DNA from 3 places in the Halioxenophilus aromaticivorans genome. Region 3 is predicted to be linked to each of the others. Evidence: predicted binding sites of a transcription regulator. Region 3 holds the regulator's gene; each other region holds the start of a gene.
The links. Region 3 encodes FNR, which switches genes on or off when oxygen is low (the NO sensors DNR and NnrR bind a similar motif). Its sites were predicted from a motif close to TTGATCTAGATCAA; they were not measured.
Positions count from the first base shown of each region.

Region 1: hemN (oxygen-independent coproporphyrinogen III oxidase) is a predicted target of FNR. The motif match lies at 1,929-1,942, and genes of this name have one in related genera.
Region 2: ccoN (cytochrome-c oxidase, cbb3-type subunit I) is a predicted target of FNR. The motif match lies at 2,205-2,218, and genes of this name have one in related genera.

Region 1 covers NZ_AP031496.1:1,379,875-1,390,221, reverse strand. The annotation lists gene ACGHM3_RS06045 (alkaline phosphatase D family protein) at 1-460, shown strand, start outside; gene hemN (oxygen-independent coproporphyrinogen III oxidase) at 469-1,875, opposite strand; gene ACGHM3_RS06035 (neutral zinc metallopeptidase) at 2,049-2,909, opposite strand; gene ACGHM3_RS06030 (LemA family protein) at 2,925-3,482, opposite strand; gene ACGHM3_RS06025 (thioredoxin family protein) at 3,592-5,331, opposite strand; gene ACGHM3_RS06020 (flavodoxin) at 5,420-6,094, opposite strand; gene ACGHM3_RS06015 (aldo/keto reductase) at 6,105-7,088, opposite strand; gene ACGHM3_RS06010 (EAL domain-containing protein) at 7,382-10,347, opposite strand, start outside.
Region 2 covers NZ_AP031496.1:1,728,372-1,738,718, reverse strand. The annotation lists gene ccoO (cytochrome-c oxidase, cbb3-type subunit II) at 1-604, opposite strand, end outside; gene ccoN (cytochrome-c oxidase, cbb3-type subunit I) at 620-2,071, opposite strand; gene ACGHM3_RS07555 (argininosuccinate synthase) at 2,337-3,557, opposite strand; gene ACGHM3_RS07550 (OmpA family protein) at 3,858-4,706, opposite strand; gene ACGHM3_RS07545 (hypothetical protein) at 4,705-4,947, shown strand; gene pyrC (dihydroorotase) at 5,122-6,093, shown strand; gene rnt (ribonuclease T) at 6,221-6,874, shown strand; gene ACGHM3_RS07530 (peroxiredoxin C) at 6,955-7,557, opposite strand; gene ACGHM3_RS07525 ((2Fe-2S)-binding protein) at 8,114-8,323, shown strand; gene bfr (bacterioferritin) at 8,613-9,092, shown strand; gene ACGHM3_RS07515 (mechanosensitive ion channel domain-containing protein) at 9,156-9,980, opposite strand; gene mscL (large-conductance mechanosensitive channel protein MscL) at 10,114-10,347, opposite strand, start outside.
Region 3 covers NZ_AP031496.1:3,884,815-3,895,161, reverse strand. The annotation lists gene ACGHM3_RS16645 (LuxR C-terminal-related transcriptional regulator) at 174-902, opposite strand; gene fnr (fumarate/nitrate reduction transcriptional regulator Fnr) at 1,256-1,996, opposite strand; gene ACGHM3_RS16635 (radical SAM protein) at 2,199-3,548, opposite strand; gene ACGHM3_RS16630 (hypothetical protein) at 3,964-4,113, shown strand; gene ACGHM3_RS16625 (amidohydrolase) at 4,120-5,529, opposite strand; gene ACGHM3_RS16620 (cupin domain-containing protein) at 5,932-6,555, opposite strand; gene puuE (allantoinase PuuE) at 6,574-7,482, opposite strand; gene ACGHM3_RS16610 (purine nucleoside permease) at 7,710-8,834, shown strand; gene ACGHM3_RS16605 (adenosine deaminase) at 8,827-9,840, shown strand; gene ACGHM3_RS16600 (amidase family protein) at 9,992-10,347, shown strand, end outside.

The DNA of each region.
Region 1 (10,347 bases), 2.5 Mb from region 3:
CTCCGACCGCTGGTCCACTCGCGGCCACCGCCACGATAGAGACTTGATCGCAGCCATGCTGCACCAGCATCAGCGAGATTACCCCGAGCAAAAAATGGTGTTACTCAGCGGCGATATTCATATTGGCTGTGTGCACAGCATTAGCTGGGAAGACCAACCGCCTAATTTGTACCAGTTTATTTCCAGCGGTATCACCCACGACACCGGCAAGGTGATTCAATTTTTATCGAGTTTGATTATTCGCACAAAACGCACACTGCACGTAAAAACCGGGCCACACGCCAAGGTTCAGTTATTGCCCGGCGTAGACGATGACAAGAGCAACCCCTGCGGAGATATGAATATGGGCATTGTGGAAATTACCCGCAATAAAGAAACCGGCGCACCGCAACTGCAATTTATGCTTTATAGCAACGAACATGGCGAGCCGGTGTGTAAGTTTCGCTCCGAGTTTCTGTAACCAAGCGGTTACAGAATTTTTGAGTAGCGCGCGCGCAGGCTCTGTTGCGCGGCGGCTTTACCCGGCGATAGGTATTCATCAAATACCATACAAATACGGCGAATTAATAACCGCCCCTGATCGGTAACCCTAAGGCCATGCTCGGTAAGCAAAATTAACCCATCGTTTATCATGGGCTTCAGTTGTGCCAGCTCTTGTGCAAAATGCTGCTCAAAATTAATCTTCCATTGCTCACTGATCGTTGCAAAGTCACATTCGAATTGGCAAATCAATTGATTGATAACCGCTCGGCGCAATAAATCTTCTTGATTGAGGCTAAGCCCTTTGGCTACCGGCAGTGTGCCTTGGCTAAGCGCATTCACGTAACTGGGGATATCTTTGTGGTTTTGCGCAAAGATGGAATCCACAGCACTGATGGACGACACACCAAAGGCGAGCAAATCACAATTACCATGGGTGGCATAGCCCTGAAAGTTGCGCTGCAACGTGCCTTGGCGCTGTGCAACTACCAGATCATCACAGGGTTTAGCGAAATGATCCATGCCCACATAAACATAGTCCGCGGCCTGCAATTGGCCGATGGCGGATTTTAAGATAGCCAGTTTTTCCTGGGCACTGGGCAAGCCGGATTCGTCAATTTGCTTTTGGCTTTTAAACAGATGCGGCATGTGCGCGTAGTTAAATAGCGATAGCCGCTCTGGGTCTAGCGCAATAATATGCTGCAAGGTCTCGGTCATGGTGGCCACACTTTGGTGTGGCAGGCCATAAATTAAATCCATGCTCAGTGATAAAAAGCCTTCGCTTTTGGCCCGTTGCGCCAGCGCCGCCACTTCCTCCACCGAGTTAAAGCGATTTACGGCCATTTGAACCTGGGGGTTGAAATCCTGCACCCCCATGCTCAACCGATTGAAGCCTATCTCTCGCAATACGCCTAGGCTATCCAACGCCAAGCCACCGGGGTGAATTTCAATGGAATACTCACCGCTGTCATCGCCGGCCAAATTAAAATGCTCGGCGGTGACTCGCATTAGCTCGCGCTTTTCGTCGTCACTGATAAACGTTGGCGTTCCACCACCCCAGTGTAATTGATTCACCGGCCGGTGGCTTTCCACCTGCTGCGCGCGCAACGCAATTTCTTTGTGTAACGCGTTTAGATAGGGCTGCGCCCTGCGTTTATTGGCCGTCACAATTTTGTTGCAACCGCAGTAGTAGCAGATGGTGTCGCAGAACGGAATATGAAAGTAAAGCGACAGCGGCCGGCCGGCTTGGTTACTGCGGGCGATGGCGTTGTCCACTTCGGATTGAGGGTAGCCCTCAACAAACTGCGGTGCGGTTGGGTAGGAGGTGTACCTTGGCCCGGCCAGGTCGTAACGGTGAATAAGATCGGCGTTCCAAAGAACGGTTGCACAAGACATAACCAATCACTCGTAGAAAATTTGGCATTATAGGGCTGGTGCAATGGGGGATATTGATTGGCATCAAGCCCGTTTCGTTGGGGTGCCGAATCGGGCTTATGTGCGGCGCTGAAACGGTAAATTTGCCGTTTCAGATCGATAGCTACATTTGGTATAGCTACATATTCGTAAAACTACATTTTGGTAAAGGTATCACAGCGGTTAAGATCGCCGGCTTTAAAGCCCACTTGGAACCACTGCATACGTTGCTCGGAGCTGCCATGGGTAAAGCTCTCTGGCACCACGTAGCCCTGGGCTTGTTTTTGTAGGCGGTCATCGCCTACGGCTGATGCCGCTTTTAAACCCTCTTCTAAATCACCGGGCTCTAATAAATCGCGCTTGTTTTTAGCGTAGTGCGCCCAAACGCCGGCGAAGCAATCGGCTTGCAGCTCTTGCTTAACCGATAACGCATTTGCCTGGGTTTTGCTCACCTGCTGCTTTTGCATATGAACGCGGGAGGAAATCCCCAGCAGTGTTTGAATGTGGTGGCCAACTTCGTGGGCAATGACGTAGGCCTGGGCAAAATCACCCGGTGCTTGGTACTTGTTGGCCAAATCCCGGAAGAAGCTTAAATCAATGTACACCTTTTTGTCGCCGGGGCAGTAAAACGGCCCCATAGCCGCTTGCGCGTGGCCGCACGCTGAGCGCACAGCACCGCTAAACAGTACCAGCTTCGGCTCCTGGTAGCGGGCATTGTTGGCGGCAAAGATTTCGTGCCAGGTGGTTTCGGTATCACCAAGCACTGCAGCCACAAATTGCGCCTGGGGGTCGTTGGTAGGGATGGGTTCACTGGCTGTAGATTGGCTGGCGGTACCGCCCTCTAGCCCGCCCACTAGGCTGTTGATTAACTGCGGGTCAACGCCAAAATACATGGCCACCAAGGCAATGACGATGGTGCCAATGCCACCGCCCAATAGGCCTTTGCCACCCACTTTACCGCCGCCTCGGCGACGGTCTTCTACGTTACTGCTTCTGCGAGTTCTCTGCCAACGCATGGTTTATCCCTTTTACTATTTTCTATCCCACGGTGTTTCCGGTACTTCACGCTCTGTTGCTAACTCCAGCTGAAAGTACTCGTCTCGCTTAAAGTTAAAAATAGAGGCAATGATATTACTGGGAAACTGCTGTACCAACGTGTTTAACTGGCGAATACGCTGGTTGAAGGTGTTGCGGGAGGAAGCGACTTCGGCCTCTACTTGGTTTAACGCTTTTTGCAACTCTAAAAAGTTTTGGCTGGCTTTGAGTTCTGGGTAATTTTCTGCCACCGCCAATAAATTACCTAAACCACGGGAAACCTCGGATTCTTCCTTGGTGCGCTCACTGCGGTCGTCGGTAGCCAGGCGTTGAGCCGTTACGTTTTTCAAGGTATCGGTCTCGTGCTGGCTGTAACCACTCACTGCACTGACCAATTTGGGGATGAGATTAGCACGGCGTTTTAACGCAACATCAATAATGCTCCAACCTTCTTCAATCATGTTGGTGTATTTAATAAAGCGGTTATAGGTGGATACTGCCCAAAACAGCGGCACAATGATGGCAAAAATTATAAATGGCATGAAGTCCGACATACGCAAACACTCCTAGAGTCCTAAACAGCGGACCTAGAGTACACGATTCAAACCGGCGCTGAGAAGCACAGGCCTGGGATTTGCGTAAAATTACACAGGATAATGTAATCTAGCTATTGGTGATCACATCAAGAGTACGACAGTTTTGCCGGGCGATAGAATCCCGCCGGCTGGCTTTACAGGCTCTACGTAAAGAATCGTAAAATGCCATCACTGCGGTGCTGGCCTCCCGGCTGGGCCACTGTTCTATTGCGGCCAAAAGGGTGTTTAACCGCCGAAAATTGCGCCCGGCGAAAACATCCTGAGGTTGTTCCATGGTGGCCAGCAGGCTATCAATGCCCTGGTCTATAACCCGGGTTTGCTCAGGCTGCATGGTCAACACACCGGTGATGTACTCTACCCCCCACTGAAACCTGGTGGCATGGCCATGGGCGGCCTCGTAGGCTTTTTGCAACCAGTGGATGGCCAGGTCGCTGTTGCCCTGATCTCGCGCCAGCTGGGCCAGGCTACTCATAAAATAATAGGGTTGGTGCGAGTTTTTAATCTCTTGCTGCAGCATGTACTCTGCCTGGGCCGGCAACCGCGCGGCCAGCAATACCTGGTAGGCGCGGTTCACATAGGCTTGCCGCGCGCTGCCCTGGGTGGATTTATCCAGCCGGTTGATGTGCTGCAGTAAATCCTGCAGGTCGGCAGTTTCCAGGCTTGTTGCCTCGGGGTTGTCCATCCAATAAAAATACAGTTCTGGGTACCAAGTGCCTATTTGCTCCGGGTGAGAAAGGCGCTGGTCGTAACGCACGGCCTTCATGCCGGCTACCCAACGCATCACCAACTGGGCGCGCTCTTCGCCGGGCTCGGCAATGACACTGAGGATCTCCTCCGACCAAAAGATTAATAAATCTAAATTGGCAATCACTCGGTGCCGATCAGCCAATAACACAGAGAGATATTTATGCACGTTTTGCGCATCTTCCGGGGAGAGGTTTTGTTCGTTTTCGTAGCCTAAAATCAACGCTTGTAATTGCAGTCGATCGGCGGCCAGACGGTTGCCCTTTTCCTCAGCTAAGTGAGCTAATTTGGATAACGTTGATGCGGATACCAAAATGTTTTCTGGTAAATTTTTTTGCCACCAAGAATAGTAGGCAATCTGAGAGAAATCCTGGGCCGTTAACCGAGAGGTACCGCGAGTTAACGCTAGGGTAAGCAGCTCCGAGGTGGGCCGCATGGCTTCTAGGCTGCGCGCCAGCACTTGGTTGTATTGACTAATATCTATGCCTCCAGGAATACGGGTAATTTCTTCACCTTGGGGGTTAAACACGATCATTGTGGGGTAACCTTTTACGGCAAAGGTTTCGCCCCAAGTTTGCGCTCGTTGGGAATCGCCATCCAAATACACCGGGATAAAAAGGCGAGACTGGGTTATAAAATCCAGGCTCTTAAATACCGTCTGTTTAATCTCTTCACAGGGCGGGCACCACACGGCTCCCCAGTACAAAAACAACGGCTTGTTGGCTTGCTTGGCTTCGTCAAACGCCGCCTGAACCTGGCCTTCGTACCAGTGGATTTTACTGAGCGTTAGGGCATCGTTGAATTCTGAGTCTGCAGCGGGCCCGGCTGGGCTTAGTGCCGGGCTGGAGTCTGGTTGCGCCGGCAACGGTTCCTCTGCTGGGCTTGGTACCGTTGGGGACTGCTGGGCTTGAGGTTGCTGGGCTTGAGAGAGCTCGGTTTGGTTTTGATATTCGGCTTTCTGCTCACCGGGCTCGTTTGGCGCTACGGACTTTTGCTCCGTACAGGCACACAGTGCGCAGATCACTAGGCTGATCACAATACGGGGGCACGCAACCAAACGCATAATGGGCTAACTCAACTTCTACTAACAGGACCCCCTGATATTAGCAGACATACGCCAAACTGGCCTGTGTAGCAGGTTGCTTGAAACCCTAGGGCCTGCTCTCTCCTGCGGTTTCCTTGAGCCAATCCTTTACCTGTGCTTGTACCTCTTGCTCCCGGGCGCCCTGTATAGCCAACATTATGCCCTTGCGCTCGTAGCCGCCTTCCACAATCAGTGCTTTTTTAACCCGGCAGTCACTGCACAATTGGTTGATCACAGCAACGCTATCGCCGGCGCCAAAACCGGCATTGGTGTTAAAGGGAAGGATGGTTTTACCGCTAAAATCCCCTTGGCTGAGCAAGGTTTTAAAAGGCGGCGGTAACGTCATATCCCAGGTGGGATAGCCTAAGAATAGCCGTTCGTACTGCGCCAGCCCTGCAAGGTCGTTGGCCAAAGGCGGTAAAAAGCCAAGATCATTTTCCTCATCCACTTGATCTACGTGGGCTTGGTAATCACTGGGGTACGACTGCGCGGGCCGCAGTTCAATCAGGTCGCCGCCTATCTCTTGTTGAATCATCTTGGCCACGGCTTCGGTATTGCCGGTGCGCGTTAAATAAATAATTGCGGTGTTCATTGGCTGCTTTAGCGTCTTTTCGCGGTTAGGTGCTTCGCCCTTTGTGCTTGATCCATTGGCTACCGGGCTGTCGCTGGCATTGATTGCTGCGCTGTACAGTATCAATGCCATTAACTGGCCTAAAAACCCTAACGATATCGACTGCCACACGATCGGCTCCTTACCGGTTAATCATCTTTTGGGCGCGGGCTGCGTAGCGATCACCCTGCACCGGAGCTTGCGCCAAAATAGAGGCAATTTTCTGCTTGTCTGCATCGCTCAAGTCCACTGTTGCGGCACCTAGGTTTTCCTCCAAGCGGTGCAGCTTGGTGGTGCCCGGAATAGGAACAATCCAAGGCGCTTGTACCTGCACCCATGCCAACGCTAACTGTGCCGGAGTGATCCCCTTAGCACTGGCCATCTGTTTCAATAAATCCACCAAAGCTTGGTTGGCAGCGCGATGCTCGCTATCGAAACGCGGCACCGTGTTGCGGAAGTCGGTGCTTTCGAACTGGGTGTTTTGATCGATGGCACCGGTTAAAAAACCTTTACCCAACGGACTGAAGGGGACAAAACCAATACCGAGTTCCTGCAGCACTGGGAAGATGCTTGTTTCTGGCTCTCGCCACCACAGCGAATATTCACTTTGTACCGCAGCCACAGGCAATACACTGTGAGCCCGGCGGATACTCTCTACGCCCGCCTCGGATAAACCAAAATGTTTTACTTTGCCCTCGCCCACCAACTGCTTTACCGTACCGGCCACCTCTTCCATGGGTACGTTTGGGTCTACCCGATGTTGATAGAGCAGGTCAATTCGATCCGTGCGTAGGCGCTTTAGGCATCCTTCCACGGCCCTGCGAATTTGTTTCGGGCTACTGTCAAAACCTTCTACCACATTGCCATTTTTAAAACCGAATTTGGTGGCAATTACCACTTGGTCTCGCACCGGTTTTAGCGCCTCGCCAACCACATCTTCATTTATAAACGGGCCATAGGTTTCCGCGGTATCAAAAAAAGTGACTCCCAATTCTACCGCACGGCGGATTAATTTAATGGCCTCGCTTTTATCGGTGGCAGGGCCGTAACCAAAACTCAACCCCATACAACCTAGACCTAATTCTGAAACCGTTAAACCGGATGCTCCTAACTGGCGTGTTTTCATTTTCCTTCTCCCCCGCGGCAGCGGGCTAACTTGCATTAGGTATATCTTAGGCACTAGCTTAACAACGAACCCAACCCGTGATTAGTCCCATAGACGTGGGTAGACCTATGAATAGCGGTAATGGATAAAACCAACACGGAGGTAGTCAAGAAGAGAGATGCAAGGAAAAAGAGACTTGAAATAGCGAGAGAGATTGTCAGATAGCAGACTGTAGTACCAAACAGTATTACCAAACATTAAAGCCCAGACAATAATGTGCAGCGCCCCGAAGGATCAGGGCGTTAGGTTACCGCCTATTTTAGCGCTACACAGCGGCTGGCCAACGCCGCTTGATAGCGTTGCATAACCCCGGTCATGGCGTCGGCGTCCATGGGGCGGCCGAGGTAGTAGCCCTGCACTTCATCGCAGTCCATGGCTTGCAGAATGCCCAGTTGCTCTTCAGTTTCTACGCCTTCAGCAATCACTTTCATACCCAGGCTATGGCCCATGGTAATCACCGCCGAGGCGATGGCTCGGTCATCGGATTCGCTTTCTAAATCTCGCACAAAAGACTGGTCAATCTTGAGTCGGTCAATGGGAAAACGCTTAAGGTAAGACAAACTGGAATAGCCAGTGCCAAAGTCATCCACTGAAATATCAATGCCGCGCTGTTTCAGAGTTTTTAACGATTTTAAAGTGTTGTCCATATCCTGGGCCAAAAGGCTTTCGGTAATTTCGATCTCTAAGCATTCTCCAGGCAGGTTGTGTTGCTCTAGCGCGTCGAACACCGACTGCTCTACCCCACGGGATTTAAACTGCCGAGTTGAGAAGTTGATGGAGACCTTGATGGACGGCAAGGACTGACTGCGCCACTCATTAATTTGACGGCAGGCTTCGTGCAGCACCCAATGGCCTATTTCCACAATTAAACCGGAGTCCTCTGCCACCGGGATAAATTGCGCCGGAGATACCATGCCCATTTCTGGTTGGTGCCAGCGAATAAGTGCCTCAGCACCAACCAACTGTTGCCCATCAATGGAGTATTTCGGTTGGTAATGCAACTCAAACTCTTGTTTTTCCACCGCCTTGCGTAATCTGCTCTCCAAAACCATACGCTGGAACACCGCTTGGTTCATCTCTGGCGTAAAGAAGCGATAGCCGTTACGGCCTTCGTCTTTTGCCCGGTACATGGCGGTATCGGCTTTTTTCAATAGCTCGTTGTAATCCGAGCCGTCGCGCGGGAACATGGCAATGCCAATACTGGGCGTTACGGCTAGGTTGTGGTTATCCAATTCGTAGGGTTTGATGCACTCTTCCAACACCTTTTGCGCCACATGGGCCGCGTCGTCGGCATCCGCATCTGGCAGTAACATCAAAAATTCGTCGCCACCCAAACGGCCCACGGTATCGGATTTGCGAATGGACCGCTGCAGCCGATTGGCCACTTCTTGCAGTAGTAAATCTCCCACCGCATGGCCCAAGGAGTCATTGATATTTTTGAAATGATCCAAGTCCAAGAATAGCAGGGCCATGGTTTCTTCTTCGCGCTCAGAAACCGCAATGGCCTGCTCCACGCGATCACGCAGCAGGCTGCGGTTAGGCAAATTGGTTAGTTCGTCGTGGTAGGCTAAGTTACTGATGCGTTGCTCAGCTTCTTTTTGATCCGAGATATCCATCTCTTGAATCACTTGGTGTGTGATAGTACCAGAGGAATCACAAACGGCAGATATTACCGCCAGAGCTGGGTACTCCTGGCCACCTTTACGCTTACGCCACCATTCTCCGTGCCAGCTGCCAGTTTGCTTTATGCTGCTGTGAATGTCGCGGTAGAAAGCATCATTGTGTTGGTCGGAACGGAATATGTTGGACGTTTGGTCTATCACTTCATCCAGCTCATAGCCATAGGCGTCGCAAAACGCTTGATTGGCCATAATGACTTTTCGGTTTTCACCCAAAATCAAAATGGATTCGTTGCTTTTGTCAAAAACCGTGGCCGCCAAGTATTCTTTGTCTTCTTGCTCTTTTAGATGTGTGATATCCGATATAAAACCTAACAGACGCACAGGCTCATCCAATGGTGTGCGTTCTGCGGTGATTGCACCGTACATTCTTAGCCAACGGGAGCTTTCATCGCCCTGGTAAATACGCGCATCCAAGGAGAACGTATCTTTTGCTCTATGGTTGTTCGATACACCCAAGGCGGCACTCTCAATGGCGTCTTTAAGCTCCTGGGGTAAGGCGCGGTAAAAAGTGTTGATAGAGCACTCGGCCTCGGATTGCGTCAGGCCCGATAAGCCACGGCTGACATCATCCAAAATCACTTTACCGGTGACAAAATTAATTTCGAACATGCCAGTGTGCGTTACGCTTAAACCGAGCCGTAGTCGCTCCTCGTTACGGGTAAGCTCCAGCTCAGCTTGGCGTTTTTTCTCATCATTGTGTAACTGAGTTAACGCAAACGATACCACTCCGCTGATTTCTTCTACCAGTTCTTGCACCTGCTGGGTGAAGATATCGGGCTGTTTAGAAAGAATTAATATGGAGCCAAAATCCTGACCGGATTGCTTTATCGGTAAAGCCAAGGCAGCGTTGATATCTCGGCTTAAGCAGTAATCTTTAATGCCTTCGCTAAAACGGGAATCCGACAAACAATCGTTAACAACACCACTCTTTTGATCAATCTCTTGCGCGCTAAATCGCAAAGTGGATTCTATGGATTTAGTTAACGACAAATCCATTGGGCTGCTTTCGCGGCCGTCAAAATCAGCCCCTAGCGCGCCGAATTTAAGCCGTTGGTTTATTTGTCCATTATCAAAAGAATAGAACCCGACTTGATCAAAGCCGGGTACTTTGGAGATGGTTTCAGCCACATCGTGCAGTAATGGCGACTGCTCGGTAGCGGTCACCACCAGATAATTAACACGGCTGAGCGTGGCGTACATGGTGGAGAGCGTTTGAATTTTATGCAGGTGCTCGCGTTCTGCGGTGACATCGAGCACGCCGCCCACCATACTCAATACTCGGCCAGACTCATCCAAAGTGGGCGTGAGGCGCATTTTGGCCCAAATGATAGAGCCATCCTCACAGCGATAGCGATAGTAGTCGGTGATTACAGTCTCGGCGCGCTCCGCTGCCAGTTGAAAATAGTGCCGAAGGGCGTGGATGTCATCTGGGTGTACTAGGTTTTCAACGTCGTGGATGGTGACCTGGCGCTTCCACAATTTGAGGATTCGGCGCAGTTCTCCGTTGATAAAAAATTGCTTGGTTTCCGCCTCAAAAA
Region 2 (10,347 bases), 2.2 Mb from region 3:
TTTGCTGCAGTAACACACCCAGCTTCTGCAGGTATGCCACCAAGGCATCAATTTCGGTAACCCCTTCTACAGCCTCTTTGGCGCCAGCGATGTCTTCGTCAGTGTAAGGAACACCCACAGTACGCAAAGCTTCCATTTTGGCAGCGGTGTGCTTGCCATCCAGCACGTTGTCGAACAACCAAGGGAACGCAGGCATATTGGACTCAGGCACAACATTGCGAGGGTTGTACAAGTGCGCTTTGTGCCAGTCATCGGAGTAGCGGCCACCAACCCGAGCCAAATCGGGGCCAGTTCGCTTGGAGCCCCACAGGAAGGGGTGCTCGTAAACGGACTCACCGGCAACCGAATAGTGGCCGTAACGCTCTACCTCTGCACGCAATGGGCGAACCATTTGCGTGTGACAAACGTGGCAACCTTCCCGAATGTAAATATCACGGCCTTCCAGCTCTTTGGCTGGCCAGGGTTTTAGGCCAGCGACAGGCTCGGTGGTTTCTTTCAAAAAGAACTGCGGCACGATTTCCACCAGGCCACCGAAGCTGATGGCGACAATGGTCAGCACAATCAGCAGGCCAATATTTTTTTCTACTATGTCATGATTTTTCACGGTCTTAACTCCTTATCACGCGGTACGAGCGTCAGCTGTGGCTGATGTCTCTGCGGACGCTTCTTTGGCCGCAGACAAGGTGCGGAACATGTTGTAGGCCATCAACAACATACCGGTGAGGAAGAAGGCACCACCAATCACACGCACAAAGTAACCCGGTGTACTGGCTTCTACAGACTCAACAAAGTTATAGGTCAAAGTGCCATCGGCGTTAAATGCACGCCACATCAAACCTTGCATGATACCGTTCACCCACATAGAGGCGATGTACAAAACGGTACCAATGGTGGCCAACCAGAAGTGCGCGTTGATCAGGCCAACACTCCACATCTCTTTGCGGTTAGACAGTACTGGTAGCAGGTGATAAACAGAACCGATGGAGATCATGGCAACCCAACCCAAAGCACCGGAGTGCACGTGACCCACGGTCCAGTCGGTGTTGTGAGACAAAGCGTTAACGGTCTTAATCGCCATCATTGGGCCTTCAAAGGTAGACATACCGTAGAAGGACAGAGAAACCACCAAGAAGCGCAGGGTTGGATCGGTGCGCAGTTTATGCCAAGCACCGGACAACGTCATGATGCCGTTGATCATGCCTCCCCAGGAAGGCGCCAACAGAATCAGAGACATCACCATACCCAGACTTTGCGCCCAATCGGGCAGTGCAGAATAATGCAAGTGGTGAGAACCGGCCCAGATGTACAACGAGATCAGCGCCCAGAAGTGAACAATCGATAATTGGTAAGAATATACCGGACGGCCGGCCTGCTTAGGCACGAAGTAGTACATCATGCCCAGGAAGCCCGCGGTTAAGAAAAAGCCCACCGCGTTGTGGCCATACCACCACTGGATCATGGCATCCATGGCGCCGGCATAGGCGGAGTAAGACTTGGTGAGGCTCACTGGGATAAAAGCACTGTTGACGATATGCAGTACAGCGATGGTGATAATGAAGGCACCGTAGAACCAGTTGGCCACGTAGATGTGGGATGTTTTACGAGTAGCAATGGTGCCGAAGAAGACAATGGCGTAGGAAATCCAAACCGCTGCGATCAGCAGGTCGATTGGCCATTCCAGCTCTGCGTATTCTTTGGCAGAGGTCATACCCATAGGCAGCGTGATGGCAGCCAACACAATAACCGCTTGCCACCCCCAAAAAGTAAACGGAACTAAGATTCCGCCGAACAGTCTAGTTTGGCAGGTGCGCTGCACAACGTAGTAAGACGTTGCGAATAACGCACAACCGCCGAAGGCGAAGATAACCGCGTTGGTATGCAGCGGGCGCAAACGGCCAAAGTGTGTGTAGGGTTGCAGTAGATCGTTTAAGCCAGGCCAAACCAACTGCGACGCGATCAGTACACCCATGGCCATACCGAACACACCCCAGATCACGGTCATAACGCTGAACTTCCTGACGATATCAAAATCGTAATCAGGCTGCTCTCCTGCTATTGAATGACTACTCATAGCGATGTCCTAGTTAATAGTTTTGAGAATTGCAAAATCCTGGAGGGCGGTGACTCCGGGTGCCCCATCACGGTAGAGGCGTCTGTTTCCCATTCGGCGTCGGCGATAGTAGAGGATCGGCGCCGAATACCGCTTGACTCTGGTCAAGGCCAGCTGGGAAATCCCGCTGTGGCTGCGGCGCGCTTTGCTACAGCGCTTACCGGCAACCCAATTAAATAAAAGTAATTCGCAACGGTGAAAGTGCCAATACACCGTTGGAATGATTTTAGAGCATAGAACGGCCTTTGCCTGCCGCAATGCGCATACGCAGGGCATTCAATTTAATAAAGCCCTCTGCGTCTTTCTGATTGTAAGCACCTGCATCATCTTCAAAGGTGGCAATCTTTTCATCAAACAGGGTATCGGCGGAACGACGACCAACCACCTCAACAGCACCTTTATACAGCTTCAGTCTTACATCACCGTTAACAACGTGTTGCGATTCATCAATGGCAACCTGCAACATTTTGCGCTCTGGCGCCCACCAGTAACCGTTGTAGATCATCTCGGCGTAGCGTGGCATCAAAGAGTCTTTCAAGTGCGCCACTTCGCGGTCTAGGGTGATGGATTCGATGGCCCTGTGCGCCTTGAGCATAATGGTGCCGCCAGGGGTTTCGTAACAACCGCGGGACTTCATGCCAACATAGCGATTCTCTACGATATCTAAACGACCAATACCGTTGGCACCACCAATTTGGTTCAATTTTGCCAACACTGTGGCTGGAGACATCGGCTGGCCATCAATGGCAACGATATCGCCTTTCTCGAAGGTGACTTCAATGTAGGTGGGTGTGTCCGGTGCCTGCTGAGGCGATACCGACCAGCGCCACATATCTTCCTCGGCCTCGGCCCATGGATCTTCCAAAATGCCACCCTCGTAGGAGATGTGCAGCAGATTTGCGTCCATGGAATATGGCGATTTTTTCTTGTTACTGGAGAAATCCACTGGGATGTTATGGCTTTCACAGTAGGCCATAAGCTTTTCGCGGGAGTTCAAATCCCACTCGCGCCAGGGAGCGATCACTTTTACGCCGGGCTTAAGAGCATAGGCTCCCAGCTCAAAACGAACCTGATCGTTACCTTTACCGGTGGCGCCGTGGGCCACGGCATCAGCGCCGGTTTGGTTAGCGATTTCGATCATGCGCTTGGTGATCAGTGGGCGTGCAATTGAAGTCCCCAGCAGATACTCGCCTTCGTAAATCGTGTTAGCGCGAAACATAGGGAACACAAAATCGCGGACGAATTCTTCACGCAGATCGTCGATGTAAATCTCTTTGATTCCCAAGGCCTGAGCTTTGGCCCGGGCCGGCTCAACTTCTTCGCCCTGGCCGATGTCGGCAGTAAAGGTTACCACCTCGCACTCATAGGTATCTTGCAGCCAGCGGGCGATAACTGAGGTGTCTAAACCTCCAGAGTATGCCAATACGACTTTTTTTACTGCGGCCATCTGTGGACTCCTAAACAATTGCACAGCGCTCAGCGCTAAAATTAGCGGCGCGCATTGTATCGGTTATTGGGCCTAATTCCCAGCGCGTGAGGAATCTAATTACAGTAAAAGGCGGCAGCGATTACACTGCTCCCGAGCCCTTCACTGACTGAAAATTCTGCTGAGAACGCACTCCATAACCACTACAATATTGAGTGCTTATGGGGGCTTTGAGACTGTTGTGGACGGTACGCGCCAGCCACCGATGTAGATTAAACGAACGACTCAGTGTAATGCCTAATATTCACGGTGCAATAGTATTTAAGGCGCAATAGTTGGCGGCACCTTTTTCGGCGGCTCCCCTAGAGCCTCCTTGAGCGCCTCTGTGTCGATGGCATTACCCGCCACCGCTGTTTGAATTTCAGGCATTTGCGGTGCCGGCTCTTTGCTTAGACGCACCGTCACCCGGCGATTCTGCGCCCGCCCTGCGGCCGTGCGGTTACTGGCCACAGGATAGCGTTCACCGTGCCACCGAAGCACAATTTTGTCCCGTTCAATGCCGCCGGCAACCAGGTATTTCATCACCTTCTCCGCCCTGCGCTTGGACGTTTCGAGATTTTCCGACCGAGTACCCTGGCTATCCGAATGGCCATCGATATAAAAGCTCTGGATGGTTTTATCGGCATCGACGTACACCAAAATATCGTCAAGGAAGTCGGTTTCTTTATCAGACAGCAACTCCTGACCTGGCTTAAACACTAGGGATGTGCGTTCTATTTGAGCCAAATTGACAGGCAACAAATCGGCCAAGCAGGTTACGTACTGATCGTAGGCGGCGCGGAAGTTGACATTGGAAATCGCCACGCTGACAGTTTGAGCGGCGTCGTACCAGGATTGGCGGGAGAACTGCACCTGCTGGCCGGCATAAAGCTCCTGCAGCATCTTGTTGGCCAGTTTCTCTTCGATGTCGATGGACGATTGATCTTGACGAACATCCACATAGCCCAATGAGCGCGCCTTGCCATCAGGCTTCCAAATTGGATTGATTATTTTAACGGCAGCGCGGCCGGATTTCATGCGGGGCGAATCCGCCTCCAAATAAAAGTGCAGAGTTTCGCCGGCTTCATGAAAAAACACCGCCTTACCAAACTCAGGAATGGGCTGAGCCATGCGACAGCCAAATTCAGACCCCTCAACCATCCACTCTGAATTGTGCACCGTAGGGCTAAAACTCGCCGCCCACGCCGCGCAAGGCGCCAATATTGCCGCTATACCTGTAATCGCTGCACCTGTTATCGCTGCTAAATGGAATCTTACGCCTAGCGTTGCCATGGCTCTCGTACAACCCTTCACTGCTCGCTTTACTATCCAACGCGGAATCCGCGCATTCGTCATATCTATGACAGCATAGTCGGCTATTTGAGATTTTTCTTAAGTTGACGACGATATTTTGAATTTTCAGCCTGACCGAACATGGTATTATCCGCCGCCAGCCTGAACATGCCCTACCGAGACTACTATGACCGATAAGCTCGTAATCACCCGGCCAGACGACTGGCACATCCACCTTCGCGACGGCCAAGCACTGGGCCGCACGGTGTCCGACGCAGCGCGCCAATTTGGGCGAGCCATCATCATGCCCAACCTAGTACCCCCGGTGACCAACGCCAGCGAAGCCAAAGCCTATCATGCCCGCATTAGCGCCGAAGTCCCTCAGGGGGAGTCCTTTGAGCCTTTGATGGTGTTGTATTTGACTGACAAAACCAGCCCAGAGACCATCGCCGAGGCTAAAGCCGCTGGAGTGGTGGCGTGCAAACTCTACCCGGCCGGTGCCACCACCAACTCTGATTCCGGCGTTACCGACATCAATAACATCTACCCGGCATTAGAAGCCATGCAGGAGCACGGCATGTTGTTCTTGGTGCACGGCGAAGTGACCGATACGGCCATCGACATCTTTGACCGCGAGAAGGTGTTTATTGACCGCACTTTGACTAAACTGCGCAGCGACTTACCTGAGTTAAAAACCGTACTTGAACACATCACCACCGAAGACGCCGTGCAGTTTGTGCAGTCGCAAAGTAGCCATGTGGGCGCCACCATCACCGCTCACCATCTACTGTACAACCGCAACCACATGCTGGTGGGTGGCATCAAACCGCACTACTACTGCTTGCCCATCTTAAAGCGGTCCAGCCACCAGCAAGCGCTGATCAGCGCCGCCACCAGTGGCGATAGTCGATTCTTCCTGGGCACAGACTCCGCGCCACACGCCACTGACAAAAAAGAAGCCAGCTGCGGCTGCGCCGGATGCTATACCGCCTATGCGGCCATCGAGCTCTACGCCACGGCCTTCGACGAAGCCAGCGCGTTGGACAAACTCGAGGCATTTGCCGGCCACTTCGGGCCTGATTTCTACGGCCTAGCTCGCAACAGCGACACCATCACGCTGAGCAAAACGCCCTGGCAAGTGCCTGAGCAGTTCGACCTTACACCCGGCGTTGGCATTACCCCACTGTGCGCCGGCCAAACCTTAAACTGGCGCCTAGTACGCTAAGGTGGCTTTAACCTCGGCGAAGCCCCTCAAGCTACGCATAAGCCGCAAGATACTTAGCTAAACCGCGATTCGTGCTACCATATTGGCTGAATTTAGCACCAAACGACTCCAACAGTAAGGATTGTCATTGTCTGATACACCCACATCTAAAGACGAAGAAACCGGCAACCGTTTAAAATCCCGTTTCCGTGGTTTTCTCCCGGTGGTAGTCGACGTCGAAACCGGCGGCTTTAACGCCAACAGTGACGCCCTGCTGGAGATAGCAGCGGTGACATTGCGGATGGACGAAAACGGTGTGTTACACCGCTCAGAAACATTCCAGCACCACATTGAGCCCTTTGAGGGGGCCAATATTGAGCAGTCCGCCCTGGATTTCACCGGCATCGATTTGGAAGACCCTGAGCGGGACGCCATGCCAGAGTCGATTGCCATTGCCGAGCTCTTCGGCGCGATACGCAAAGCAGTGAAAGCCGAAGAATGCAACCGAGCCGTGGTGGTGGGCCACAATGCCCATTTCGACCTGGGCTTTGTCAACGCCGTTGCCGAGCGCGTGGACATTAAACGCAACCCATTCCACCCCTTCTCCTGCTTCGACACAGCCACCCTAGCAGGCCTAGCCCTGGGCCAAACCGTGCTCGCCAAAGCCTGCATGACCGCCAACATAGACTTCTGCAACCGCTCGGCCCACAGCGCCGCCTACGACGCCGAAAAAACCGCAGATTTGTTTTGCTACATTGTGAATCGTTGGCAATCCCTGGGTGGCTGGCCCTTGTCGGAATAACATCCCGCACAGACCCGGCGGTAAATTGCAGGCAAAAAAAACCCGGCTCCAAGGCCGGGTTTTTTGACTGAGCGCTAGACTTACAGCTTGTCAGCGTTGGCCGCCAAGTAAGAAGCAACACCCTCTGGGTTAGCAGACATACCCGCATCACCCTCTTTCCAACCCGCCGGGCACACTTCGCCGTGCTCTTCGTGGAATGCTAGGGCATCAACCATACGCAGCATTTCGTCAACGTTACGACCTAAAGGCAGGTCGTTAACGACTTGGTGGCGTACGTTACCTTCGCCGTCGATCAAGAAAGAACCACGGAAAGCAACGCCACCGGCCGACTCAACGTCGTAGGCTTGGCAGATGGAGTGCGTGATGTCAGCCACCAAGGTGAACTCAACCGCGCCGATACCACCGTTATCAACTGGGGTATTACGCCAGGCGTTGTGAGTCCAGTGGCTGTCGATGGATACGCCAATCACTTCTACGCCACGCTTTTTGAACTCGGCCATACGGCTGTTGTGAGCAAGCAATTCGGATGGGCAAACAAACGTAAAGTCTAATGGATAGAAGAATATAACGGCTTTCTTACCTTTGATGGTTTCAGCCAGGTTGAAGTCTTCAACAATCTCTCCGGAACCTAGAACGGCTGGAGCAGTAAAATCGGGTGCTGGTTTTCCAACTAAAACGCCCATGAGAATTTCCCTCGGTCAAAATTGCTTTAATGGATTTGGTGTTACTCTGCGAGCCCCACTACAGGTCTGCAATGGAGAATACGACTACAAAAGTGGCTCAATGTTCTTTATAGGTTCGACCCAATCTCATAGTAGTTAGCTATCATACACCCTCTTTATTATGCCACCTATAGATTTTTTTAATCATGGCCATAGCCAAAGACTTCAAAAAAAGTAATTACAAATCAATAGGTTAAAAAGCAGGCAGCCAATTCAAACCAGCCATGTTATTCATCGCGCCAATACAAAGACGACTGACTATCACTTACATTAGTAAACCAGATTAATTCACAAAGCTTATTGACAATTATTATCGTTTAATTAAAATTCTCAACAACTGCTGCTAACGAGCAATCGATGATCAACTGCGATGCCGCTAGTGATGCCAGCTTGTTAAACCTCAGAGACAGTTAGGTGCTCACTCAGCAATAGCTGCTGCTATTTTGGTTTAACTGGCAACCCACAAAAACTATTAGAAATGTGTTAGCGATACGCTAGTCAGTAACGGGCTATAATTATGTACGTTTGTATCTGTAAGGGCATTACCGACTCTCAAATCCGCCAAACTGTGGCCTCCACCGGCGGCAGCCTGCGCTCTGTGCGCAACGAGCTAGGTGCCATGACCCAATGCGGCAAATGCGCTCTGCAAACCCGAGACATCGTTAACCAAACTCTGGCAGAGATGAATGTCACCATCGACGACGATACCTGCTATAGCGCCGCCTAGACCCATTACTCAGCTTTACCAAGGGTGCCGCCCAGCCAGCACCCCTGCCCCACAAAGCCCCCTCCCTCGCCATACATCCTAAGCTCCTAATATTACTCACTTTTTGCCGAAAAACCGCCCGTTGCGCCGGCTGGTAAATCGTTCTTAGTTGTGATGACAATTGAGAAACAGACTGATTTAGATTAATTTTTACCAATAAAATCAATAACTTAGCTTGACACACATCAAACCTAGCACCACACTAACAGCTGAAATCGTATCCTAGGCAGCGGTAATAAGGGGAAAAGACATGAAAGGCGACGCCAAAGTCATCGAATATCTGAACAAAGTTTTGTACAACGAGCTGGTCGCGATCAACCAGTATTTTCTGCACTCCAGAATGTTTAAGGATTGGGGCCTAAAAACCCTGGCCGACAAAGAGTACCGCGAATCTATTGAGGAGATGCAACACGCCGATAAGGTGATTGAACGCATCCTATTCTTAGAAGGCATCCCCAATTTGCAGGATCTCGGCAAATTGATGATTGGCGAGAACACCCAAGAGATGCTGGAATGCGACCTGAAACTGGAGTTGGTGGCCATTCCAGACTTGAAAGAAGCCATTGCTTACGCCGATTCCGTCAGCGACTACGTGTCCCGCGAGCTGTTCAGAGAGATACTGTCAGACGAAGAAGATCATGTAGACTGGTTGGAAACCCAACTCCAGCTGATAGACAAGGTTGGTATCCAAAATTACCAGCAGTCGGCCATGTCCATCGACGAATCTTAAAAGTCCTGGCACCAAAAACGCCGCAAATTGCGGCGTTTTTTTTGGGGTCTTATTTTACGGGATTTACTCGGGTTTATCGAGATGCACATCCATTTGCGGATAAGGAATCTCGATGCCCTCAGCATCCAAACGAAGTTTGATGTTCTCCATTAAATCGAAGTACACACCCCAGTAATCAGAGGATTTCACCCACTGCCGAACGGCAAAGTTAACGGAAGAATCCGCCAACTCCAACAAACCAATGGTAATACCCTTCTCGGTGAGTATCCGCTCGTCGGCGTTGACGATTTCCAGCAACACCTCTTTCACTTTTTTAACATCGGCTTCGTAGCTAACACCAATCACCAAATCCACTCTGCGCTCATCCTGGGTGGAGAAGTTGGTGATGTTTTCGCTGGTGATGTTGGAGTTAGGTACCACAATGGTTTTGTTGTCTGGCGTTAGAAGGATGGAGTTAAAAATACCAACTTCTTTCACCGACCCCATGGCACCGCCGGCTTCCACAAAATCACCAACTTTTAGCGGGCGAAACAAAATCAGCATTACGCCAGCCGCAAAGTTAGACAGCGAACCCTGCAAAGCCAGACCGATGGCTAAACCGGCTGCACCGATTACCGCAACTAGAGAAGCAGTTTGAATACCCACCTTGGTTAGCGCAGCGATAACAACGAACGCCAACGCCAAGTAGTAAATAATATTGACGATAAACGATGTTAAGGTTGGATCAACATTGCGAGACACCATGGTACGGCGAATAAGATCGGTGATTTTCTTCGCCAACCATTTACCAATGAAAAATATCGCCAATGCAAACAATATCTTGCCGCCCCAATCGATACCATTGGTCGCTAGCGTTTGGATGATTTCTTCAATGTTCTCTTGATCCATAAAGCCCTCTTGCCTTGTTGTTAAACAGCTCTTTATCTAAGGGTAACAACGAACAACGCTAATTGATATGCCCTAAAACGGAAAAAGCCGGCCAAGTTATCTTGAGCCGGCTTTCAATAAAGCTGGGGATTGGTTACTGAGAGTTCTGTTGTTTTAGCAGATCTCGAATCTCGGTGAGCAAAACCTCTTCTTTGCTTGGCTTAGGAGGCTCTGCCGGCGCTTCTTCCTCTTTGCGTTTTAGGGAATTAATGGCTTTAAGCGCCATAAAGATAGCAAAGGCAATGATAGTAAAATCAATCACGGTCTGAATGAAGGAACCATAATTCAAAGTTACCGCAGCGGCATCCCCCGACGCCTCTTGAAGGGT
Region 3 (10,347 bases):
GTTTGCCGTGGCAATGAAGTTAACACGGAGCCAATGTTTAAGATAAATTAAGACTCGATAAATACCAGAACTCGTTCGCTAAAGTTAATTTGAGATCATTGTTTTACGAGCTTCAGGCACCTGTTGCTGAGTCAGCGGTGAGCAGGCCACCGCCGACGCTAAATGTGGCTCGGTCAATACGATACGTGAATCAACCCCCGGTTCAGGGCATTCACCGCCGCTGCGGTGATGTTTCTTGCGCCAAGCTTGCGCGCCAATTTGCGAGAGTGATAGTCCACGGTGTGTGATGAGATGTGCAGTTGTACGCCAATCTCTGCCTTGGTAAAACCTTTGGCAGACCACTCCAATACCTCTCTCTCCTTGCCTGTGAGCGTCATATAGGCGAAGGCTTTGGCACTGCTTTTTAACTGGCAATAGGCCAGATAAAAGTGTTGGCACAGCGCGTTAAGCTTGTGCAGTGTCTGTCGCGTTGGCGGCCGGCCTTTCAAGTCTCGGCCCAGGTCGACACTGGCCACCGCCCCGGCGGCCCCCTTTAAGGCTACGGTAACCCGGTCGTGGAAACCTCTCGATTCAGTGGATTGAATAAACTTTATCTGAGCTGCGCTGAGCTGGTCTGATGTTTTCAAGGCAGATAAAGTCAGAACGCCGTGGCCGTAAAAGCAATGGCTGCGAAACGGGTCCACGTCATCAAACTGTCCTTGGTTAAGTTCCTGCACCCAACTAGACATAGAGCTAACAAATAGCCCCCTAGAGGTTGGTAGGTTTAGGTCTGGATGATTGGTAAGCAAGCTGAACACGCAGTAGTCAAAGCCAAGGCTTTTGACCTCATTGTGCAATAGGTTAAACAGTGTCTGTTCGTTTGACGCTTCTTCACATTCGAAGATAAATTGATCAATGGTCATGGTTCCTTCCCCTCAGCGATGTTGGTGTCCCCAACCAAAATCTAGTGAAATCGCGTAGTTTTGTAATCGAGAGTTATCGATATTTAAGGGTATTTAGGATATTTCGTAGTCTATTTGCCAATAAGTAACGACTATCTTGGGAAAGATTGGTCAGGTAGCACTCGGTTTAGTGCGGCTTCACTCGGATAAGGCAACAAAAACGGAAGGGGTGGCCAATGCTAAGGGGGCGGCGTTAGTCAACGGTGGCTTGCACCTAGGGCAGGTCGAATGCGCAAAGTGGGCTGTGAACACAAGTCGCCGATGCAGTTTGCGTAGGGAAGGCTCACTGGGGTGAGCCGGAGTTAGGGTGGAGGCTAGCCCGCGTTGGAGGGTTGCTCTACATGTGAGCAGTGGGTGCCGGCCAATTCACTCAAACCCACTAAATCGGTAATGGTAATGTCTCGCTGATTGACCTCAATAAGCGCTTCTTTTTGGAAACGCCTTATCAATCGGCTCACGGTTTCTATGGTGAGTCCGAGATAGTTTGCTATATCGGTGCGGGACATGGACAAACGAAAATGCGTGGCGGAATAGCCGCGTTGAGAGTAGCGGCTGGATACGTTCATTAGCAGAGCCGCCAGCCGATCCTCGGCCGAACGTTTGCCCATCATTAGCAGAAACTCGTTGTTTTCTTGAATCTCTGCTGAGAAGAGATTGTAAAGCTGATTTTGCAGCGCCGGTACCTTTTGCGCCAAAGTCTCTAGCTGAGAATGGGGCAAGAAACACACGCTGCTGGTTTCTAACGCCTCGGCAAAGGTGTTGTGAGATTTACCGTGATAGGCGTCGAAGCCCAAAATTTCGCCAGGGAAGGCGAACTGGGTGATTTGGCTATCGCCGTTGCTGGCAATGACCACCGATTTGAAACTACCAGAGCTAATGGCGTAAAGCCCCTCAAATTGATCACCGGATTGATACAAGGCTTCCCCTGGGTGTAAGACCCGCTTTTGCTGCACAATGCCTTCGAGCTGGCCAATATCTTCACCAGATAAGGTGTGTGGTAAGCAAAACTTGCTCACAGCGCAATTACTACAGCGGACAAAGTTGTGGGTGCTCATGGTCTATTCACCTCAGGTAGGGCTCAGCGGTGTTTTTAAACCCATTGTGATGCGCGCTGGCGCAGACTCTAATAAAGGTAGGGTTGTATTGCCATCAGAGTAAATCGTATTTTTCTAATGGGCAAGGGGGAATTGCTGACTAGTTTGCCAGAAGGGGTAAATTTTGTGTTTGGCTGTCTCTGATTGGCCGGTCACATAATGGTTAATCTTTTATTGGGCATGGCGGGGATGCATTGGGCCAAAGAATGGCTTTAGCCACGGCGGCGGCTTGCCAGAGGCCGGTCGGTGTTAAACGAAAATCACTATTGTTATCAATTTCGTGGCGTTCTATGAACGGCGCGAGAAGTGCTAGCCCCTGCTCAAAGTAGTCGTCAAATCGGCGTTGCCATTTTGCTTCAAAGCCGTCTTTAAGCAGGGTTCCAGTGGCCAACAGCCCTGCCGCAACCTCCGCTCGTATTGCTTGATCGGATGACAACTCTAACCCCGCGTCACGGGCGTGGCCAAGCTGACTTATTCGACGGGTGTACTCCCGCAGTGAGGTACAATTCTGCCAGACAAACGGTTTTATAAGGCTGGCCGTGCCCAAACCTAGCGCCAGCTGATTGCTGTTATACGCGCCACGCTGATTAGGCCTGGCGACCTCTGGCTCAATAGCAAAGCAACCAGCGCCTGATACCGAGTAGCCTTGGTTTAGCAAATAGGTGGTAGCAATGTTCTGTAAATCGGTTATGGCTTGTGGTTTTGGCAGCAAGGCTGGTGTATTAGATAAGCCATAACTACCACTTTGGTGTTGCAACAAGTGCAGCGTAATGTCGTCTGGTTTAAAGCGAATTAAATGTTGTAGTGTCGCTAAAAACGATGCTGCACTCTGCGTGGGCAAACCGTAGATTAGGTCGATACTTACATCTGGAATTTCGGCGGCTTTGGCGGCCTCAATGGCGCTTTCAATTCGGTAAACGCTGTATTTTCGTTGAATAGAAAACTGTACCTCCGGGCTGAAATCCTCCAGGCATAGTCGAATACGGTTAAAGCCCAGTTGCTTTACAAGCTTGGCAAGGTCGTCGTCAAACGTTTTGGCTTCTACGGTTATGCAGAAATCTCTTTGCGTGGCCTCCGCCAAGTGAAAATGGCGGTTTAAGCATTCCAGGGTGCGAGCTAAATCACTGGCAATTAAAAACGTTGGGTTGCCCCCGGTAATAGTCAAAGAGTCAACAACGGGCTTTTTACCAGCATTGGTGCTGCTTCGATAAATCATCTCGCCATAGTGGGCTATTTCGCAGCACAGGTTATCGATAAAGTGCGATGCCAAACTGTACTGGCGGGTAACAACAGTATTAGCATTAAAAAACGAATGGCTATTGCTGGCAAATGGAATATGCATGGAAAGCGCCAGCGCAGGGCAGTTTTCAGCGGCATGCTGAATATCTGCAGTACGCGAAGAAATATCATCAAATGACGCTGCATACCAAAGCAATGGATTCTTAGATAACTGAGACTGACTCGTACTATCGATTTGGTCTTTATTTGAATTCAACTGTGCCGACCCTGCCATTTTTCTCACCTTGCTCTTAACCTGAAAACATTGCCAATTGCGCAACGATTGGGTTGGTCTGGATTTTATTATCGAATGGCTGCTTCTACTGGCGTCGATATCCGCAAGTGTTTTTACTCTCTTCGTTTTGCGGATAAGCCTTCGGTTATCTTGGTCGTGGAATGGCTATTTGGCAATTGCTGAGGCGGGGAATTGCCCTTCGATCTGCTTTAGATCAAACGAAATCATGGCCCGTTGTCCCTCGCTCTCACAGCTTGATGTGCGTCAAGGTTAACGACGCCTAAAGGACTAGGCTAAATACACGGCCTAAGCGGTCCATAACCGCTAGGGCCGAGCCCCGGCGGCCTGCCGGTGAATGAAGTGACGATGCCGTTGTTAAATAAGGCTGTTGTTAAATAAAAATGAGGAAAGAAAAATGTATTTCGATGGCGTAATTTTATTCAGTATTATTGTGGTTTTATTAACTGCTGGTGTGGTGACTTACGCGCTGAAGTTTATGTTCAGCCATATGCGCGAAGACATCCGTAAACATCCAGAAGAGTTGGTAGAACATAAACATTCCTAAGGCGTGTTAGTCTTCCAAGGCCTGTTGGATCGATTCGGTCACTTGGGCCACTCGCCGGCGCAATTGTTTTTCATCAATGGTCAATACCTCGCCGTTATGAAAAACCAGTTTGCCGGCTACCATGGAATTGATTAGGTCCCGTGCATCGGCGGTATAGACTAAGTGCGATTCTATATCGTGTACCGGTAGAGACCGCGTCTCATTAATGGACAGCTGAATGAGATCGGCTGCCATACCCGGCGCCAGTTGGCCGATACGGTCTTCTAGGCCAATGGCTTTTGCGCCAGATCGGGTAGCCAAACTCAGCGCCGTAGCAGCGGGCAGGGCTGTGGGGCTGTTATCGCGTAGTTTGTGGATCAGCGCTGCCAGTTTTATTTCCTCAAACATATTGAGGTCGTTGTTGCTGGCCGCGCCATCGGTACCCAAGCCCACGGCCACGCCGGCCGCTAGCATGTCGGTTACCGGAGCAATGCCGGAGGCCAACTTGGCATTAGAGGTTGGGTTGTGAATGGCGCCAAATTGCGCGCTGGCCATAAGGGGGAATTCGTCGGGCTGGGCAAATACCGCGTGGGCGCCAATCACCCGCACATTGCCCAATCTGTTCAGCGCGTGGGCAATGGGAGGGATGCCTTCTTGCTCGGAAATTTGCTCAAGTTCGGTATAGGTTTCCGCCAAGTGGATTGAAATAGGAGCCTTAAGCTCACGTGCGCTGTCGCCCACTTCCTGCAAATGTTGAGGGGCCACGGTGTAGGGAGCGTGGGGCGCTAGTGCTGGGGTTATCCGGTCATTTTTGCCTTGCCACTGCCGCACAAAAGCAACACCGGCGGCGTGGGAATCTTGCCAGCCTTCAAAACCTGGGCTGGGATAATCGATCATCGGTGCGGCCAGAATAGCCCTCAGCCCACAACTGTCTACCACCTGGGCAATAACTTCAGGGTAGAAGTACATATCCACGAAGGTGGTTGTACCGCTGCTGATCATTTCATAGCAGGCCAACTCGGCGCCAACGGCTATAAATTCTGGTGTAACAAATTCAGCTTCCAGCGGGAAGATGGTGTTCTGCAGCCACGTCATTAATTCGGTGTCATCGGCAATGCCGCGGAATAGCGTCATGGCCGTATGGGTGTGGCCGTTAATCAGGCCTGGCATAACCACACGCCCATCACCGGGAATGACGTGGGTAGATTGATAATCTCGATAAATGTCCTTGGCCGGGCCAACGGCAACGATTTCTCCGTTATCTACTACCACCGCGCCGTCTTCAATGACGCCTAAGGATTCGTCCATGGTTACCACGTAGTCCCCGGCCACAATTGTATCGACGCCATCCCGGCATGCGCTAAGCCCAAGGCTGCACAAGGCCACCAGTGGTAGACAACGGGCCAATAGTGCAATGCGGGGGAGGTAGGTTTTCACAAGCAAGTCTCTCTTTCTAGGCGAGGTGCCATTTTGAGTCCAATAGGTTTAATCCGCAACCGGTGGTGCCAAGCCCAAATAAGCGGCAGCCATTGTGTAGGCTTTAGTTTTAAATTCCGGGCTGTGGGCATTGAAAAATCGATGCAATTTTCGACGCGCCCGGTTTTATCGGCCTATTCAGCTACGGCCCGTCACGGCAAATGGGGCTTTCGGTTGAATACGATTTTGGCTCCTAGTTTTTAGCTCCTAGTTTTTGGGTCTTAGTTTTTAAGCCCTATGTTTGAAGTAAGTGAAGCAGGTCATTAAATTTAGAGCACTGAACCCCGTTGGCTCGCTGGGCCGGATGATTTATCCGGCCCTTTTATTTGGGGCTTAAGTATGCCTTTAGAAAACCGTTTAACGTTAATCTCGGGTAAAGGTTTCTATCAATGCTTTGTGTTGTGGAAACTGCCGGGTTAGTTCATCTCTTTTACCCAGTGCCATATCTTTGTAGTCGAATCCAGGCGCTACTGCTTCGCTGATTAATCCGTAGCGGCTACCCGTTAATCTTGAGGCTTTCCAAGTGCCGCCGGTGACCGTCATTTGCAGTTGATGGCCGAGCGGGGGATTGGGCCCTAGGGTCACCGTGCTTAATGCGCCATCCGGGGCGATGAGAAAATAGTCGATGGGATCGCCCAGATGGAAAAAATGGATAATATCCGAGCGGTTTAAATGCCAGTGGCCAATGGGCGATTGCGCGGTTAGCAGATAATAAATCGAGGTCAGGGTGAAGCGTTCACCCTGTTCGGTTTTAATCATGGAGCGATGATCGGCTTGAAAGGTCCGTTTAAAGTATCCGCCCTCGACGTGTTGTTCTAATTCCAAGGTTTCAATCAATTGTTCTGCGCTGGGGCTGTGTGGCATTGCCGAGGAATCTCCGAAACTGTGGTTGGCCGCAACGGCCAGCAGTGCCACGGCGAGGGCGTGGCGCCAATTGCTGGCCCTGTATCTACCGCCTCTAATTATAAAAGCTACGAGTTGTGTCATTGAGAGGCCTCTACCGCGCTAGCTTTGGGGCGGGTGGGTTGATCGCCAGTGGCGGGCGATATCCAGGCGCGTGGCCACCCAGATATCGTCAAAGCCCGTGATGTAATCCAGAAACCGTTGCAACGCCATGGCTCGGCCGGGGCGCCCGGCCAGGCGGCAGTGTAAGCCAATGTTGAGCATTTTCGGTGCCTGCTCACCTTCGGCGTATAAAAAATCAACACTGTCCTTGAGGTAGTTAAAAAATTGCTCACCGCTGTTAAAGCCCTGGGGGGTAGCAAAGCGCATGTCGTTGCTGTCCAGGGTGTAGGGTAGGGTCAGTAATGGCTGGTCGAAATCGTAGCACCAATAGGGTAGGTCGTCGGCGTAGGAGTCCGAGTGATATTCAAACCCGCCGTCTTCGGCCACCAGCAGACGTGTGTTTGGGCTATCTCGGCCGGTGTACCAACCCAGGGGCCGGCTACCCGTTAGGTCAGTGTGCAGGGCCACGGCATCGGCCATCATCTTACGCTCTTGCTCTATGGGCATATCCTGATAGTGAGTCCATTTCAATCCGTGGCTGGCAATTTCCCAGTCGGCCGCCAGCATAGCGTCCACAGCGTCGGGGTTTTTAGCCAATGCCTGAGCCACCCCAAACACCGTTACCGGCAGTCTGCGTTCGGTAAACAATCGGTGCAATCGCCAAAAGCCTGCTCTACTGCCGTATTCGTAAATGGACTCCATACTCATATGACGTTGACCGGCATAGGCTTCGGCGCCGACAATCTCGGACAGAAATTTCTCCGATGCCGGGTCACCGTCTAACACGCAGTTTTCGCCGCCTTCTTCGTAGTTAATAACAAACTGCAATGCTAGGCGTGCGTTGCCCGGCCAATTGGGTTGCGGAGGTTGGTTGCCGTAGCCAATGAAATCTCTGGGGTAGAAGCTCACAGAAGGTCCTTAGGTTGCCTGATGATGGGCGGGCAAATAATGGTGCTTTAAGAGTGAATAACCTTTGCGTTTGCCCGAGCTTGGTGCGTCTTATTGCGTAACGTTGGCAAGACGGCACCGATGAATGGGGTTATTCAAAAAATTGACCAACTAGACAATATTGGCATTGTGTCTGCTTGTTTAGGGCCAGCACAATAAATTAATACAGTATCGTGAAGGAGCAAACAGTGAAACAGTTTCGTACCGGCCTTGGTGTTTTGGCGCTGGCAACCCTTGCAGGTTGCGGCGAAAAAGCCTCTGACCCTGTCGTTGAAAATGAGGCGGCAGCCGTGGTGGAGGTAACAGCCGAAGCGCCGGTAGAGGTTAAAGTGGTTGTTGTGACCATGTTTGAAATCGGTGAAGACATGGGTGATACCGCCGGCGAGTTTCAGCTCTGGAAGGAGCGCGCCGGCCTGAACACACACTACGACTTTCCCCAGTCATTCCACGATTTGTATATAAACAGCGAAACCGGCGTGTTGGGCATGGTTACTGGGATGGGTACCGCGAAATCCACCGCGGCCATTATGGCGCTCGGCCTAGACCCTCGGTTCGACCTGTCCAACGCCTACTGGCTGGTGGCAGGCATTGCGGGCTTTGACCCAGCGGATGGCTCAATCGGCTCCGCCGCCTGGGCGGAATATTTGGTGGATGGTGATTTTGGCCACGAAATCGATGCCCGGGAAATGCCAGAGGATTGGGAGACCGGTTTTATTCCGCTCTTTACTAAAGAGCCCTACCAAAAACCCAACCCCATGAATCAGGGCGAAATGTTCCATATTAATGGCGATTTGGCGCAGTGGGCGTTTGATCTGACCAAAGATTTGCCGCTGCCGGATGACGACAAGATTGCCGAAATGCGCTCCGAGTACAGTGCTTTTCCCAACGCGCAAAAGCCGCCCTTTGTCATGTTAGGGGATAACCTTGCGGGGATGACCTTCTGGCACGGTGAGTTGATGAACGACTGGGCCAACAAATGGGTTGATTATTGGTCCGAAGGCGAGGGCGAGTTTGTCTCCTCCGGCATGGAAGATACCGGCACCGCCCAAGCGCTGTTTTATCTGGATCGCGCAGGTTTTGCCGACTACGACCGATTGATGGTGCTGCGTACCGCCAGTAACTTCACTATGCCGGTGGAAGAGGGCCAGACTGCGGCCGAGAGCCTCACCGGCGAAGGCGAGGATTACGCCGGCTTGGGCTTGGCCCTAGAGGTGGCCTACCAGGTGGGCAGTACCGTGGTTGAAGAAATCACTAGCAATTGGGACACCTATAAAACGGCTATCCCTAGCACAGAAGGCAGCAGTGATGAGTAGCAGCGCCGAATTAAAACAGTTGGTGCGCAGGCTTCCTAAAACCGAATTGCATTTACACATTGAGGGCTCTTTGGAGCCCGACATGGTGTTCGCCTTGGCCGAGCGTAATGGCATTAGCTTACCCTACGCCTCGGCGGCGGAGCTGGCGCAAAAATACGATTTTGAAAATCTCCAGTCGTTTTTAGATTTGTACTACCAAGCCACGGATGTGCTGCAAACCGAGGAGGATTTTTTTGATTTAACCTGGGCCTACCTGCAACGCTGTGCCGCTGAAAACGTGGTGCATGTTGAAATCTTCTTCGACCCACAAAGCCATACCGATCGAGGCATTCCATTTGCTGAGGTGGTGCAAGGCATTGATAGAGCGTTACAACAGGCGCAATCGGAATTAGCCATTAGCAGCCAGTTGATTATGTGTTTTCTGCGTCACCTGCCGGAAGACTCTGCCCTGGAAACCTGGCAACAGGCGCAACCTTGGTTGCACCTTATCCACGGCGTGGGCCTAGATTCTTCCGAGAGCGGCTTTCCGCCAGAGCTATTTCAGCGGGTCTTCGCCCAGGCTCGCGCCGCCGGTTTAAAGTGCGTGGCCCACGCCGGCGAAGAGGGGCCAGCCGACTACATTGAACAGGCGCTGGATTTACTGGCGGTGGATCGCATAGACCACGGCGTGCGCATCACCGAAAGCGACACGTTAATGCGTAGGGTGGCCATTGAGGGTATCGCGTTAACGGTGTGCCCCTTGTCCAATGTACGCCTGTGCGTCTATGACCAGCTCGCCGATCACCCTCTGCTGTCGCTGCTCGACGATGGCCTACAGGTCATGATTAACAGCGACGACCCAGCCTATTTTGGGGGTTACCTATGCGCCAACTACGATGCCGTGATTGACGCGCTGGCGCCGAATCAGGCACAGATAGTGCAGTTGGTGAAAAACAGTTTTGCAGCCAGCTTTATGCCGGAGGTAGAAAAACTGGCACGCTTACAGGAGATAGACGCATTGCTGTAAACATTATTTGCAAAGTTGACCATATGGACAGGATATGAAAGAATCCTGTTTATTCTTTGATCGCACCCCGCGACAATTTTGGGAAACCCCAGCCCTAACCTGCACGCTGTTTGTGCAGGCCATCCGCAACGATTAACGAAGGCCGCCCCTTATGAGTGCTACAGCACCGGAATATGTCTGTCTGGTCGATGACCAAGTTCGTCGTGCTCTGGCTGTGGAATCCCAAGGCTTCGAGCAGTCTGCAATATTGCAAGGGCTAAGCGTTGGCGTAAAAGACTTGTTGGACATCGCAGGCCTGCCCACCGCCGCAGGCAGCCCGGATTGGGCTGCCAGCCATAAGCAGCCAACGATCACTGCGCAATGTGTACTGCGCCTAGTCGCGGCTGGTGCTCAGGTACTGGCAAAGACGCAAACCGATGAGCTGGCCTACAGCTTAAACGGCCTTAATCACAATTACCCAACGCCGATTAATCCAGCCGCCCCCCAGCGTTTGCCCGGTGGCTCTAG